One region of the Microbacterium proteolyticum genome, then DNA from elsewhere that is predicted to be linked to it. Evidence: predicted binding sites of a transcription regulator. Region 1 holds the regulator's gene; the other holds the start of a gene.
The links. The regulator HrcA, encoded in region 1, represses chaperone genes, less so after heat shock. The targets are predictions, from matches to a motif close to TTNGCACTCGNNNNNNNCGAGTGCNAA.

Region 1 (7,544 bases):
GATCGTCGGACGAATCGGATGCCACGGCGGTCAGCCTCTCGACGGCGGACGGCTCCAACACGAGGACGTGCGCGTCGCCCGCCCGCGCGACCAGATCCGACAGACGTGCGATGCCCTCGACCTCGGGGATCCACGCACGATGCGCCTGCTTCGCCGCCTCGCGGACGATCGTGCGCCAGCGGGCGAGGCCCTTCTCGGCCTTGGCATCCCACCGCGAGACGCTCCGCGCGGCCTGCCAGGGGACGATCGCGTCGACTCCCAGCTCGGTCGCCGCCTGCACCGCGAGCTCGTCCCGGTCGCCCTTCGCGAGCGCCTGCACGAGGACGATGCGCGGCGACGGCGCGGGAACCTCGTCGCGCGCGGTGATCCGCACGTCCACCTGCTTGGGCGTCGCGGCCGTCACGACACCGTCGAGCCACACTCCGCGTCCGTCGCCGAGCGTCACCGCCTCGTCGACGCGCACGCGCCGGACCGCGGCGGCGTGGTGCGCCTCCGGACCGGTCAGCACGACGGCGTCGCCGATCCCCGCGGCCGCCGCGTCGTCCGTGACGAAGTGCAGCGCCACGATCAGTGCCGGAAGCGGTCGCGGAATTTCGAGAACAGGCCCTGCTGGTGCTCGGCCAGGCGCGGCTGGGGGGCCTTCGTGCGCTTGGCGAACTCCTCGATGAGGGCGCGCTCCTTGTGGTCCAGTCGCGTCGGGGTCACCACGTGCACGCCGATCTTCAGATCGCCGCGCTGGCTGCCGCGCAGCGGCGTGATGCCCCGGCCCTTGATCGTCAGCACGTCGCCGGACTGCACGCCCGGTCGCACCTCGAGGTCGACGCTGCCGTCGAGCGACTCGATCGTCGTGGCGGTGCCGAGGATGGCATCCGGCATCGAGACCTCGAGGGTCGCGAGCAGGTCGTCGCCCTCGCGGCTGAAGGCGTCGTGCGACTCGACGGTGATCTCGAGGTAGAGGTCGCCGTTCGGGCCGCCCGCGGGACCGACCTCGCCCGAGCCGGGGAGCTGCAGGCGCAGGCCCGTCTCGACGCCGGCGGGGATGTCGACCGACACCGTGCGGCGGGCGCGGACGCGCCCCTGACCCTGGCAGGTTCCGCAGGGGTACGGGATCGTCGTGCCGTGGCCCTGGCAGACGCTGCAGGGCTGGCTCGTCACGACGTTGCCGAGGAGGCTGCGGACCGTGCGCTGCACGTGCCCCGACCCGTGGCAGATGTCGCAGGTCACCTCGCTCGTCCCGGGCTGCGTGCACGCGCCCTGGCAGGTCTCGCACAGGACCGCGGTGTCGACCTCGAGGTCGCGGTGCACGCCGAAGACGACGTCGCCGAGCTCGAGCGTGACGCGGACCAGAGCGTCCTGCCCGCGTTCGCGGCGGGACCGGGGACGCGGGCCGCGCCCGCCCCCGCCCTGCGCGCCGCCGAAGAACGTCTCGAAGATGTCGCTGAAGCCGCCGAAGCCGGCCGCTCCGCCGCCGCCGAACGGGTTCTGGTCGCCGCCCATGTCGTAGCGGCGACGCTGCTCGGGATCGCTCAGCACGTCGTAGGCGTGGGTGACGAGCTTGAACCGCTCGGACGCGTCCTCGCCGGGGTTCACGTCCGGGTGGAGCTCGCGCGCGAGACGCCGGTACGCACGCTTGATGTCGTCGGGGCCGGCGTCGCGCGCGACGCCGAGGACCTCGTAGTGGTCAGCCACAATCGCCTTCCTGCCCGCTCACGCGGGGTCGTTCCGTTTCCGTGCGGTTCTCGTCAACGAGCGGTGTCGTCGTCTTCGAGCATCCGGGTGAGGTAGTGCGCGACGGCGCGGACCGCCGCGAGGTTGGAGGAGTAGTCCATGCGCATGGGGCCCAGCAGGCCCACGCGCGCGCCGCCCGCGGAACCGTCGTACCGGCTCGCGAGGACGGATGCCTCCACCAGACCGAACGGTTCGTTCTCGCGGCCGATGCTGGCCGAAAGACCCTGCTCGTCGGCCACCATCTCGGTCATGAGCCGCAGCAGCGTGACCTGTTCCTCGATGGCCTCGAGAAGCGGGTAGATGCTGCCGCGGAAGTCGGATTCGCGCTTGGCGAGGGTCGCCGCGCCCGCCATGACCAGGCGGTCCTGACGGAACTCCTCGAGCTCTTCGCCGACGACGCGGAGCACCGCGTCTGCGATCGCGTCGAGCGCATTGCCGGGTCGCGGCGCGTCGGTCGTCGCGACCGTCTGCGCGCAGTCGGCGACGCTGCGGCCCACGAGCAGCGCGCCCACCCGCGCCCGCAGCTGGACGATGTCGCCCTCGGACGGCTCGAACGGGACCAGGGCGATCCGCTGGGAGACGCGGCCGGTGTCGGTGACGAGGATGACGAGCACACGGGGGCCGCCGAGGGCGACCAGCTCCACGTGCGAGAGGTTCGCGCGGGCGAACGAGGGATACTGCACGATCGCGACCTGGCCGGTCAGCTGCGTCAGCGCGCGCACCGTCCGCGCGAGAAGGTCGTCGAGGTCGCCGGCCTCGTCGAGGAAGGACGTGATGGCGCTCCGCTGCGCCGAAGACAGCGGGCGGAGCTCGGCGAGGTGGTCGACGAAGACGCGGTAGCCCTTGTCGGTCGGCACGCGCCCCGACGACGTGTGGGGAGCGACGATGAGGTCTTCGTCCTCCAGCAGCGCCATGTCGTTGCGGATCGTCGCCGCCGACACCCCGAAGGCGTGCCGCTCGACGATCGCCTTGCTGCCGACGGGTTCGCGCGTGTCGACGTAGTCCTGGACGATCGCGCGGAGCACTTGCAAGCCGCGTTCGGACACCATGGCCGGCTCCCTCCTCCTGGCACTCCGGTCACCTGAGTGCCAATTCTAGAGCACCCGCCCGCCGTGGAGCCGGAAGCGCGCTCAGGCGGTGAGGGCGCGGACGACGGCGTCGGCGAGCAGCCGGCCCCGACGCGTGAGCACGATGCGCCCGCGCACGGCATCCTGCCCTTCGACGAGGCCGTCGGCGATGAGGGATGCCACGGCCTTCCGGCCCGCGCCGAGGAGTTCGGACACCGGCAACCCCTCGCGGATCCGGCTGCGCAGGAGCACGGACTCGAGGCGCCGTGCGGTCTCGTCCGGCCGCTCGCGTGCCGCGGCCGGCGACTCCCCCGCGGCCAGGCGCTGCGCGTACGCCGCGGGATGCTTCACGTTCCACCACCGGAGTCCGGCGACGTGGCTGTGCGCGCCCGGGCCAAAGCCCCACCAGTCGGTGCCGCGCCAGTATGCGAGGTTGTGCCGCGAGCGGCGGGCCGTGTCGGTCGCCCAGTTCGACACCTCGTACCAGTCGTAGCCGGCACCGCCGAGGAGGTCGTCGGCGAGCTCGTACATGTCGGCCTGCAGGTCGTCATCCGGCATCGCCACGACGCCGGAGCGGATCTGCCGGGCGAGCTTCGTGCCGTCCTCGACGATCAGCGCGTACGCCGAGACGTGATCGGGCCGCAGCGCCGTCGCCGTCTCGAGCGACGCGCGCCAGTCGTCGAGCGACTCCCCCGGCGCGCCGTAGATGAGATCGAGCGACACGTCGAGGCCCGCGCGGCGAGCCGACGCGACCGCCGTCGCGACGTTGCGCGGGTCGTGGGTGCGGTCGAGCACCGCCAGGACGTGCGGCTGCGCGGACTGCATCCCGATCGACAGCCGGGTCACGCCCGCCGCCGCCAGCGTCTCGGCGACGCGGTCGTCGACGGTGTCGGGGTTCGCCTCCACCGTCACCTCGGCACCGTCGGCGATGCCGAACTCGTCGCGCACGGTCCCCAGCATCCGTGCCAGATCCCCCGGCGGCAGCAGCGTGGGGGTGCCGCCCCCGAAGAACACGGTGGATGCCGCACGCCGCCCGCCCGCGGCATCCATCACCCCGCCCGCCAGGCGCACCTCGGCGGCCAGCGTGTCGGCGAAGTCCTCCTGGCGCGCACCGCGGAGCTCGCTCGACGTGTAGGTGTTGAAGTCGCAGTAGCCGCAGCGCACCCGGCAGAACGGGACGTGCAGGTACACGCCGAAGTCGGCGGCGGGATCGAGCGGCAGGTCGTCGGGCAGTCGCCCGTCGACGGGGGCCGGATCGCCGAGTGGGAGCGGTCCGCCCATCAGGAGGTGTACAGCGGCGAGATCGCCCGCAGGTACCGCTGGAACAGCGCCCGCCGGCGACGGCGCACGAGACCGAGGAAGACCCGGTACGACGGCGCCGTGGGGCGGTCGAAGGCCCGCACGACGAACCACACCTCGTCGTTGTTGCGCCACTCGACCGAGAACAGTTCCTCGCCGCTGACGATCGAGTGTCCGACGGTGCCGAGGATGTAGCCCACGCGCCGCGGCTCTTCGAACACCGAGATCACGCGCAGGTGGGCGTCGGCGCGGTGGCCGTCGACCTTGCCGTGCACGCGGACGCTCGTGCCGGGGCGGACGAAGGGCGTCCCGTCGGCGGCGAACCGCTGCTCGGACTCGAGACGGCTGGGAGCGATCGGGGCGCCCTCCGCATCGAAACCGACGCCCGAGTAGCCGCCGTCGGCCGCCGGGCGCACGTCGCTGATGCTCAGCTCCTCGGACCGCAGTGGTGCCCACGACAGCAGGAGCTCGCCCGCCGCGACGAACCGCTCCTCGCCGCTGCCGATCCGCCACGCGTCCTCGGCGGGCACCGAGTGCTCCGGCGGATACTGCATCAGGTCGTGCGCCTGGGTGGCGCCGACCGCCGCGTAGTCGACCGTGTCGTCGGTGAAGTTCTGCCGGCGCATGATCCACCCCTCTCGGTTGTAAGCGCTACTTCTTGGTCTCGACGTCGCCGGACAGGGCGGCGATGAACGCCTCCTGCGGCACCTCGACGCGGCCCACCATCTTCATGCGCTTCTTGCCTTCCTTCTGCTTCTCGAGCAGCTTGCGCTTACGGGTGATGTCACCGCCGTAGCACTTGGCGAGCACGTCCTTGCGGATCGCGCGGATGGTCTCGCGCGCGATGATGCGCGCACCGATCGCGGCCTGGATGGGCACCTCGAACTGCTGCCGGGGAATGAGCTTGCGCAGGCGCTCGGCCATCAGCGTGCCGTACGCGTAGGCCTTCTCGCGGTGGACGATCGAGCTGAAGGCATCCACCTTCTCGCCCTGCAGCAGGATGTCGACCTTGACCAGGTCGGCGGTCTGCTGACCGGCCGGTTCGTAGTCGAGGCTCGCGTAGCCCTGCGTGCGGCTCTTCAGATGGTCGAAGAAGTCGAAGACGATCTCGCCGAGCGGCATGTTGTACCGCAGCTCGACGCGGTCTTCGCTGAGGTAGTCCATGCCGAGCAGCGTGCCGCGGCGCGACTGGCACAGCTCCATGACCGTTCCGACGTAGTCCTTCGGCAGCAGGATGCCGACCTTCACGATCGGCTCGGACACCGAGGCGACGCGACCGTCGGGGTACTCGCTGGGGTTGGTGACCGAGACCGTCTCGCCCGTGTCGGTGGTGACCTCGTACGTCACCGACGGGGCGGTGGTGATGAGGTCGAGGCCGAACTCGCGCGAGAGGCGCTCGGTGATGATCTCGAGGTGCAGGAGCCCCAGGAAGCCGGCGCGGAAGCCGAAGCCGAGCGCGACCGAGGTCTCGGGCTCGTATTGCAGCGAGGCGTCGGAGAGCTTGAGCTTGTCGAGGGCTTCGCGCAGCTCCGCGTAGTCGCTGCCGTCGATCGGGTAGATGCCCGAGAAGACCATGGGCTTCGGGTCGGTGTATCCGGCGAGGGCCTCGGTGGCGGGCTTGCGGTGGTTGGTGATCGTGTCGCCGACCTTGGACTGCCGCACGTCCTTCACACCGGTGATCAGGTAGCCGACCTCACCGACGCCGAGACCCTTGGTGGGCACCGGCTCGGGGCTCGAGACACCGATCTCCAGCAGTTCGTGCGTCGCTGTCGTCGACATCATCTGGATGCGTTCGCGCGGCGACAGCGCGCCGTCGACCATGCGGACGTACGTCACCACACCGCGGTACGCGTCGTACACGGAGTCGAAGATCATCGCGCGGGCCGGGGCGTCGGCCTTGCCGACCGGGGCCGGGATCTTCTCGACGATGAGGTCGAGCAGCTCTTCGACTCCCATGCCCGTCTTGCCGCTCACCCGCAGCACGTCTTCCGGTTTGCCGCCGATGAGACCCGCGAGTTCGGCCGCGTACTTCTCGGGATCGGCCGCCGGGAGGTCGATCTTGTTGAGCACCGGGATGATCGTCAGATCGTTCTCGAGCGCGAGGTAGAGGTTCGCGAGCGTCTGCGCCTCGATGCCCTGCGCGGCGTCGACGAGGAGGATCGCGCCCTCGCACGCGGCGAGCGAGCGGCTGACCTCGTACGTGAAGTCGACGTGGCCGGGCGTGTCGATCATGTTCAGGGCGAACGTCTCGCCGTCGATCGCCCACGGCATCCGCACCGCCTGCGACTTGATCGTGATGCCGCGCTCGCGCTCGATGTCCATGCGGTCGAGGTACTGCGCGCGCATGTCGCGGTCGCTGACGACGCCGGTGATCTGCAGCATGCGGTCGGCCAACGTCGACTTGCCGTGGTCGATGTGGGCGATGATGCAGAAGTTGCGGATCTGCGCCGGCGGGGTGGCGGACGGCTCGAGGGGCTTCAGGGCGCGCGGTGACATGTTCCGTCGATTCTACGGGCGACCGGCGACATCCCCGTCCCGAGCCGCTGCAAAGGCGATGTTCGTAGGCTGGATGCCATGACGGTCCAGGTCGTGCTCGTGCACGGCATCCGGACGTCCGCGACCATGTGGCGGGCCCAGGTCGAGCACCTGCGGGAACGCGGCAACCCGGTCACCGCGGTGGATCTGCCGGGGCACGGAACCCGCCGCGGCGAGGTCTTCACGCTCGACGAGGCGTTCGCGACGATCGACAGAGCGGTTCAGGATGCCGCGACCCGGGGTCCCGTCCTCCTCGTCGGGCACTCGATGGGCGGGCTGCTGTGCATCGACTACGTCGGGCGCGAGGATCCCCCGCCGGTCGCGGCGTTCATCGCGGCGTCCTGCACCTCGATCCCGCGCGGGGTCGGGCTCGCGGCGTACCGCTTCCTCGCGCGGCGGTTCGACGGCCTGCCCGATCGGGGCCTCGGGCTGACCAACTACGTGCTCAACCGGACGCTGCCCACCGAGACGCGGCACGACTTCGGTGCGGGCGGATACGCCTTCGACGCGCAGGACACCGCGCTGGCGTCGTTGTCGGTGCTCGACCTGCTGGCGGCCCTGCGTCGGATCGACGTGCCGATGTGGTTCGTCAACGGGCAGTGGGATCAGCTGCGGGCCAATGAGAAGCTCTTCACGTCGATCGCGCGGGATGCGGAGTTGATCGTGGTGCCCCGCACGACGCACCTCGTCACGGCGATGCGCCCGCGGGTGTTCAACGCGCTGCTCGACGTGGCGCTCACCACGGTGGAAGCCACGACCTGATAGACTCGGTCCTTGGCTTGCGTGTGGGGTTTTTCCCGACCTCCACGATCGCCGGTACAGCGCCCCTCTACCGCTCGGCCGGCACTTCCAACACTCACTCAAACGAAAGACCGTCGAACGTGGCGAACATCAAGTCGCAGATCAAGCGCAACA
Region 2 (7,544 bases), 1.1 Mb from region 1:
TCGAGCTCGAGGCGCTCCGGGGCACCCCGCTGCTGCATTTCGCCGAGGGGGAGGAAGCGGTGCTCGACACGACCGTCTCCCCCGGCGACGCCCCCTCGACGCTGACGGTGGCCGTGACGCCGCGCCGGTGCGACCCGCACGCGATCGCGGAAGACAAGGTCGGAACGCTCTTCGACCTCGTCGCCCGTGTCGACGGCCGCGAGGTGGTGGTCTCGCTGCCACGCCCGCAGGCGGTGGCCGACGACCTGCTCGCCTTCACCGCCGCCGCCTGCGGCCTGACGCCCGCCTCCTGACGCGTGCGCGTGCCGCGTGAGGGGTCATTTCTGTCGCCTGAGAGCATTCGAAGCGACAGATATTGACCCCTCACGCGCGGGACACAGGCAGAAGGGCCCGGATGCCGTGGCATCCGGGCCCTTCCCGATCAGATCAGATCACTCGTTGAGCGAACCGAACTCCGTGTTCAGCAGGGTGTACTTGTTGTCGGCACCGTACTGGTAGATGCCGATGTACGCCTCGGTCGGGTCACCGTTCGCGTCGAACGTGATCGGGCCCGAGACACCGTCGTAGTCGATGTCCTTGCCGTCGTTGATCAGCGTCAGGCAGTCCGCGAACGTCGTGCACTTCTCGCCACCCTCGGTGACCGACTGCAGGTTGTCACGGATCGCCGTCCCCGAGTCGTCCTTGGCCTGCGCCGCAGCCAGGGCCGCGACGATGACCGCGTCGTACGACTCCGGCGCGTAGCTGAAGTCGGTGAGCGCCGGGTCGACCTCGAGGAGACGGCTCTGGAAGGCGGTGTCGGCCGGGTTGCCGGGCAGCGTGCCCTTGGCGCCCTGGAGCGTGCCGGGCTGGAACTCGTACGAGTTGGACAGGTTGCCGTCGACGAAGTAGACCTTCGACCCCGGGAAGCCCTGCGTGTTCACCAGCTGCGGGATGATCGAGGAGGTCTCCTCGAACGCGATGACCGCGATGGCGTCGGGCTTGGCGGCCAGGAGCTGGTCGACCTGCGACGTGAAGACCGTGTCGCCCGGGTTGTAGGGAACCGCGACCGAGACCTCGCCGCCGGCAGCCTCGATGGCCTTGGTGGCGTTGTCCTTCAGGCCGGTGCCGTACGGGTCGTTGATGTAGATGATGCCGACGTTGGCGGCACCGTCACCGGTCATGAGGTTACCGAGCACGCGACCCTGGAGGACGTCCGAGGGGGCGGTGCGCCAGTAGTACCCGTCGTCGGCGTACGTCGTGAAGTCGGGCGACGTGTTGGCCGGCGAGATCTGGACGATGCCCGCGTTGACCAGCTGGTCGACGAACGTGAACGACACACCCGAGGACGCGGCACCGATAACGACGTCGGCTCCGGCGCTGACGAGCTCCGTCGCCGACTGCGTGGCGATGTCGGTCGTCGTGTCACCCGAGTCGCGCTCGGTGAGCGTGGTCTTGAACGGGAACGCGTCGCCCGTGGCCTCGATGTCCTTGATCGCGAGCTTCACGCCGGCGACCTCGGGCGGGCCGAGGAAGGCGAGGTTACCGGTGGCGGGCAGGATCGTGCCGACGCTGAACGTGCCGTCGGCCGTGGACACGGCGCCTCCGCTGGACGATGCGCTGGGGGCGGCGGCGTCGCCGCCACCGGCGCAACCGGCGAGGACGAGCGCGCTGGCACCGACCAGAGCGAGACCGCCCAGGACCTTGCCGGCACGCGAACGCGTGAAGACGCTCATAGTGCTCCTTGCTGTGGATGAACGTTGGACGGCACAGGGGTGCCGTCTGGTGTCCTAAACCTAATCGTCTCCACGTTTTCGTCGTGTTGCCGTTCGTTAACGATGTGCGTCGCCGAGGTCACGGCGTCATAACGCCCTCTAGACGGGTTCGCCGACATCCGATATTGCGGTCCGGCGCCGGCGCGACGCCACGAGCGAGTCGACGCTGAGAATCGTCAGCGCGACCCAGACCAGCCCGAACCCGATCCACCGCTCGAGCGTCATCGGCTCGTGGAGCACCCACACGCCGATCCCGAACTGGATGATCGGCGCGACGAATTGGATGAGACCCATGACCGTCAGCGGCGCCCGGCGAGCCCCGGCCGCGAACAGCAGCAACGGAATCGCGGTGATCGCTCCCGCCGATGCCAACAGGGTGGTGTGCAGGGGGCCGTTCGCGCCCATGGTGAGCCCGCTCGTCAGGGCCACGAGGATCAGCTGCACGATCGCGACCGGGAGCAGCCAGAAGGATTCGAGGGTCAGACCGCTGACGGCATCCACGGACGGGCCGATCTGCTTCTTGACCAGTCCGTAGACGCCGAACGACAGCGCCAGCGTCAGGGCGATCCAGGGGAATGCCCCGTAACCCACGACGATCACCATCACCGCGGCCACCGACAGTCCGATCGCGATCCACTGGACCGGACGCAGCCGCTCGCGGAGCACCGTGACCCCGAGCAGCACCGTGACGATGGGGTTGATGAAGTAGCCGAGGCTCGTCTCGATCACCCGGTCGTTCAGGGCGCCGTAGACGTAGGTCTGCCAGTTGACGTAGATGAGGGCGCCGGCCAGCGCCGTCAGGCCGAGGAGGCGGGGCTGGCGCACGATCGCGAGGAAGGGGCGCCACGCGCGCAGGACCGTCAGCAGGATCAGGCAGAACACGAACGACAGCAGGATGCGCCACGCGACCAGCTCCCACGGACCGGTCGGCTCGAGCTGCAGGAAGTACAGCGGCAGCACGCCCCACAGCAGATAGGCGGCGAAGGCGAACAGGCCGCCGCGGACGGATCCCGAGGCGGGCGGCGAAGCGGGGGTCACTGCCTCAGCCTAGGCGCGGGCGCCGACGCGGATCTGCCGGAGACCGTGCATTCCGCGCCAAAAGCAGAACCCCGGATGCCGAGGCATCCGGGGTTCTACGGAAATCGCAGAGCGATCAGCGCACGACCACCGCGAGGACGTCGCGGGCCGAGAGCACGAGGTACTCGTCGGCGCCGAACTTGACCTCGGTCCCGCCGTACTTGCTGTAGAGCACGCGGTCGCCGACGGTGACGTCGAGGGGGACACGGTTGCCGTTGTCGTCGATACGGCCGGGTCCGACGGCGACGACCTCGCCCTCCTGCGGCTTCTCCTTGGCGGTGTCGGGGATGACGAGACCACTCGCGGTGGTCTGCTCAGCCTCGACCTGCTTGATGACGATGCGGTCCTCGAGCGGCTTGATGGAAACCGACACGGTCTACCTCTTCTTTCTCGTTACAGAAGACTTGTCAGCACTCACGCGGGGAGAGTGCTAATCCGAGTGTAGAGAAGCGTTGGCACTCACGCAACGCGAGTGCCAACAGAATCGACACCTAGGCTGGGCCGGTGGAGATCGCCGAGCTCACCGCCCTGCTCACCCCCGCGGGGCTGACCCTGCTCGACGAGCTGGGTCCGCTCACGACGACCGACGAAGCCGCGCGCGCGGTGTCGCGACTGCGGGCCGCCGGCCACTCCCCCGATCTCGTCGCCGCCGTCGTGGGCCAGGCCCGTCTGCGCGTGAAGGCCGCCGCGAAGTTCGGTCCGTTCGCCGACCGCATGCTCTTCACCCGGGCGGGACTGGAACAGGCGACGCGGCTGTCCATCGCCGCCCGCCATGCGGGGCGGTTCCGCGCGGCCGGTGTCTCGTCGGTGGCCGACCTCGGCTGCGGGATCGGTGGAGACGCCCTCGGCCTCGCGGGGCTCGGCATCCGCGTGGAAGCGGTCGACGCCGACGAGGTCACGGCCGCGATCGCCGCGTACAACCTCGCCCCCTTCGGCGAGGCCGTCACCGTGGCGCACGGGCGCGCGGAAGACGCCGACCTCGGCGGAGTGGATGCCGTGTGGCTCGACCCCGCGCGGCGCACCGCCGGGCACGGCGAGACGCGGCGCGTGTCGGCCGACCAGTGGTCGCCGTCACTGGACTGGGTGTTCGGGCTGCTGCAGGCGCGACCCGGCGGGGTGAAGCTCGGGCCGGCGTTCGACCGCGAACTGATCCCGGACGACGTCGAGGCGCAGTGGATCAGCGCCGACGGCTCGACGATCGAACTCGTCCTCTGGTCGGGACGTCTCGCTCGCGAGGGTGTGCGCCGCGCCGCGCTCGTCGTGCGGGGCGACGACGTGTGGGAGCTCACGGCTCCCGCCGACGCGACCGACGTCGAGCCGCGCGAACTCGGCGCCTTCGTGCACGAGCCCGACGGCGCCGTCATCCGCGCGCGACTGATCGGCGAGGTCGCCCGCTCCCTGGATGCCGGGATGCTGGCGCCGGGCATCGCCTACCTGACCTCCGACGCGGCGCTCACGAGCCCGTTCGTCTCGTCGTTCCGCGTCCGCGAGGAGCTCCCGGCGGACACGAAGAAGCTCGCGCGGGCGCTGCGGGAGCGCAACATCGGCACCCTCGAGATCAAGAAGCGCGGGGTCGACGTCGACCCCGCCGTGCTGCGGACCCGCCTGTCGCTGCGGGGCGACGAGTCGGCGACGCTGCTCATGACGCGCGTCGCGGGGCGCCGCGTCGCGCTCCTCGCCGACCGCGTGGGCTGATGGGCCCGGAGATCAGACCGTCGACAGCTGCGGCAGCGCCCAGATCAGCCAGCCGCCGCTGAAGATCACCGACAGCACGGCGAGCGCGAGCGCCCAGATCGCGACGCGGCGACTGTCGTGCGCGCGGCGCAGCGAGATGATCGACATGACGATCGCGACGACGCCGAGGGGCAGCAGGACGCCGGCGAACAGCGACGCGACGAGAGCGGCGATCGCGACGGCCAGGGCCCACGGCGCGACGGACGGTGGCGCGACCGGGGCCGGCGGGCTCCAGGGCACGACGTGCTCGCCGAACGCGGCGCGCTCGAGCTGCGCCGTGGGCAGCCGGTGGTCGTCGAAGGCGTCGCCCGCGGCGATCTGCTCGGCCGCGCTGGGGGCTCCCTCCGCCTCGGCCGCCTTGAGCGCGCGCCGGCTCGGCGGCTGCGTCTCGCTCACGAGGCCGCCCGTGCGGTCAGGGGCGCCGGGGCCGTGGCATCCGGATCCTCCGCCACCTGGATCTCGGTCACCGGAAGCGTCGAATCGGCCCCGAAGGCGAGGGTCGACGGGCGGCGCCCCGAGGTGATGAGTTCGGCGGCGAGCGCCGCGATCATGGCGCCGTTGTCGGTGCAGAGCCGCAACGGCGGGATGCGCACCGAGACGCCGGCGGCGGCGGCGCGCTCGAGGGCGACATCGCGCAGACGCTTGTTGGCGATCACTCCCCCGCCGAGGAGCAGGCGCGGCACCCCGTAGCGCTCGCACGCGTCGAGGGCCTTGGTGACGAGCACATCGACGACGGCCTCGCGGAACGACGCCGCGACGTCGGCGACCGGCACCGGCTGCCCCGCCGCTTCGTGCTGCTCGACCCACCGGGCCACGGCGGTCTTCAGGCCCGAGAACGAGAAGTCGTAGCGGTGGGATGCCATGTCGGAAGCGCGCGAGAGCCCGCGGGGGAAGCGGATCGCGGTCGGATCACCCGAAGCCGCGGCACGATCGATCTCGGGGCCGCCCGGGTACGGCAGCTTCAGCAGGCGCGCGACCTTGTCGAAGGCCTCGCCGGCCGCGTCATCCATCGTCTCGCCGAGCAGCTCGACGTCGCTGGTGAGATCGCGGACGAGGAGCAGGGACGTGTGCCCGCCGCTCACGAGCAGCGCGACGGTGGGGTACTCCAGCTCGCCGGCGTCGGCGTCGAGGATGTCGGCGGCGATGTGACCGACGAGGTGGTTGACGGCGTAAAGCGGCTTGTCGAGGGCGACCGCGAGGCCCTTGGCCGCACCGACGCCGACCATCAGGGCACCGGCGAGTCCGGGGCCGCTCGTGACGGCGACGGCGTCGATCTCGTCGAGCGTCACGCCCGCCTCGGCGAGCGCCGCGTCGATCGACGGCTGCAGGGCCTCGAGGTGCGCGCGGGCGGCGACCTCGGGCACGACACCGCCGTAGCGGGCGTGCTCGTCCATGCTCGAGGCGATCGTGTTGCTCAGCAGCTGCCGACCCCGGACGATGCCGATCCCGGTCTCATCGCAACTGGTCTCGATGCCGAGCACGAGGGGCGCGTCCATCAGCACCATCCCTTTCCGGTCGTCGCCGCATCGTCGGGCGTGCGGCGGGCCGCCCACGCGCGCAGGTCGAGCTGCATCACGATCGCGTCGACGTCGTCGGGCTGGTAGTACCGCGGGCGCCGCCCGACCTCGGCGAACCCTTCCGAGGCGTACAGGGTCTGGGCGACGGGGTTGTCGGCGCGCACCTCGAGGAACACGTCGTGCACGCCGCGCCGCTCGGCTTCTTCGAGGAGTTCGGCCAGCAGCGCACGCCCGCGGCCGCGGCCGCGCGCGGTCTCGGCGATCGTGATCGTCTGGATGTCGGCATCCTTCGCCCCGCGGACGGCGCGGAGCCCGGCGTAGCCGACGAGCCGACCGGCCTCCTCGACGACGACGTACCAGCCGTGCGGAGACGCAAGCTCTTCGCGCATCATCGCCGGGCTCCACGCGTCGGTCGGGAAGGACGCGTGCTCGAGCGCCATGATGGCGTCGAGATCGTCGAGCGCCGCCGCGCGCGTGCTCACGCGCTCACCCGCTTCGGGGCGTGGGCGGCGACGACATCGGGGCTGCGCAGATACAGCGGCTCGGGGCCGGCGAGGGCGCGGCCGGCGTCCAGCGCGCGCGCCCCGACGAGCGCGATCATCGCGGCCGAAACGCTCGTCGCGTCGTGACGCACGGCTCCGGCCTCGGCGAGGCGGGCGTCGAGGTCGTCGCGGGGGCTGAGCGTGGCATCCATGATCCGGATCGGGAGTCCGTCGTCGTCGATGCCGTCGTAGACGCTGTACGCGAACTCCTTGCGGCGAGCGTCGGTGACGACGGCGAAGCGGGGGGTGTCGGTGCCCGTGAGGGCGTCGGCGAGCAGGATGCCGAGGGCGAGGCCGTCGTGACTCGGCACGGGGACGACCGGGATGCCACGCCCCAGCGCGAACGCGCGCGCGGTCGCGATGCCGACGCGCAGCCCCGTGAACGGCCCCGGGCCCATGCCGATCGCGACGTGCGTGGGGGTCGGCACGGCCTGCGAGGCTCGACGCAGCAGGTCGCCGATGACTTCGGCATGCCCGAGAGCGTTGGCGCTCTGCTCGTCGGCGAGCACTTCCCCATCGCGCGCGATCGCCGCCACCGCGGTGCCGAGGGAGGTGTCGATGCCGATGATCACCGTTCCAGGGTATCCGGGCCGCCCGACACCGGTGCCGTCGGCGGGTCGGGGGACCTCGTCCCACTCATGGCGGCGCATGTCCCGATTCCTGCTGCCCCACCGCGCCGAAAACCGCCACAAGTGGGACACGGGCCGTCTGCTCACCTGGCACAACTCCGGCAGAACGCGCCATGCCGCGTACGGCGGCCGCAGATCGCAGGAATTGCCGGAGTTCTGCAGGCATCCGGCGAGGCGCTCGGCTCCGAACAAGAGACATGGAAAGACAGTTGCGCCGACTGGTGGTGCCGACGGCCGTGGGACCGGTCGTCGCTCACGCCGGTCGACGCTCCACCGGCACCGTCGCGACGGTGC

Region 2: a site for HrcA is predicted at 3,281-3,307, ahead of groES (co-chaperone GroES). Genes of this name have one in related genera too.

Annotation. Positions count from the first base shown of each region.
Region 1 is NZ_CP121274.1:3,009,113-3,016,656, forward strand. It holds gene P8R59_RS15075 (16S rRNA (uracil(1498)-N(3))-methyltransferase) at 1-565, opposite strand, end outside; gene dnaJ (molecular chaperone DnaJ) at 568-1,689, opposite strand; gene hrcA (heat-inducible transcriptional repressor HrcA) at 1,743-2,777, opposite strand; gene hemW (radical SAM family heme chaperone HemW) at 2,859-4,076, opposite strand; gene P8R59_RS15095 (DUF1990 family protein) at 4,076-4,720, opposite strand; gene lepA (translation elongation factor 4) at 4,746-6,590, opposite strand; gene P8R59_RS15105 (alpha/beta hydrolase) at 6,669-7,391, shown strand; gene rpsT (30S ribosomal protein S20) at 7,511-7,544, shown strand, end outside.
Region 2 is NZ_CP121274.1:1,879,086-1,886,629, reverse strand. It holds gene P8R59_RS09605 (hypothetical protein) at 1-293, shown strand, start outside; gene P8R59_RS09600 (ABC transporter substrate-binding protein) at 432-1,712, opposite strand; gene rarD (EamA family transporter RarD) at 1,851-2,789, opposite strand; gene groES (co-chaperone GroES) at 2,905-3,201, opposite strand; gene P8R59_RS09585 (class I SAM-dependent methyltransferase) at 3,333-4,523, shown strand; gene P8R59_RS09580 (hypothetical protein) at 4,536-4,958, opposite strand; gene tsaD (tRNA (adenosine(37)-N6)-threonylcarbamoyltransferase complex transferase subunit TsaD) at 4,955-6,058, opposite strand; gene rimI (ribosomal protein S18-alanine N-acetyltransferase) at 6,058-6,519, opposite strand; gene tsaB (tRNA (adenosine(37)-N6)-threonylcarbamoyltransferase complex dimerization subunit type 1 TsaB) at 6,558-7,193, opposite strand; gene P8R59_RS09560 (alpha/beta fold hydrolase) at 7,448-7,544, shown strand, end outside.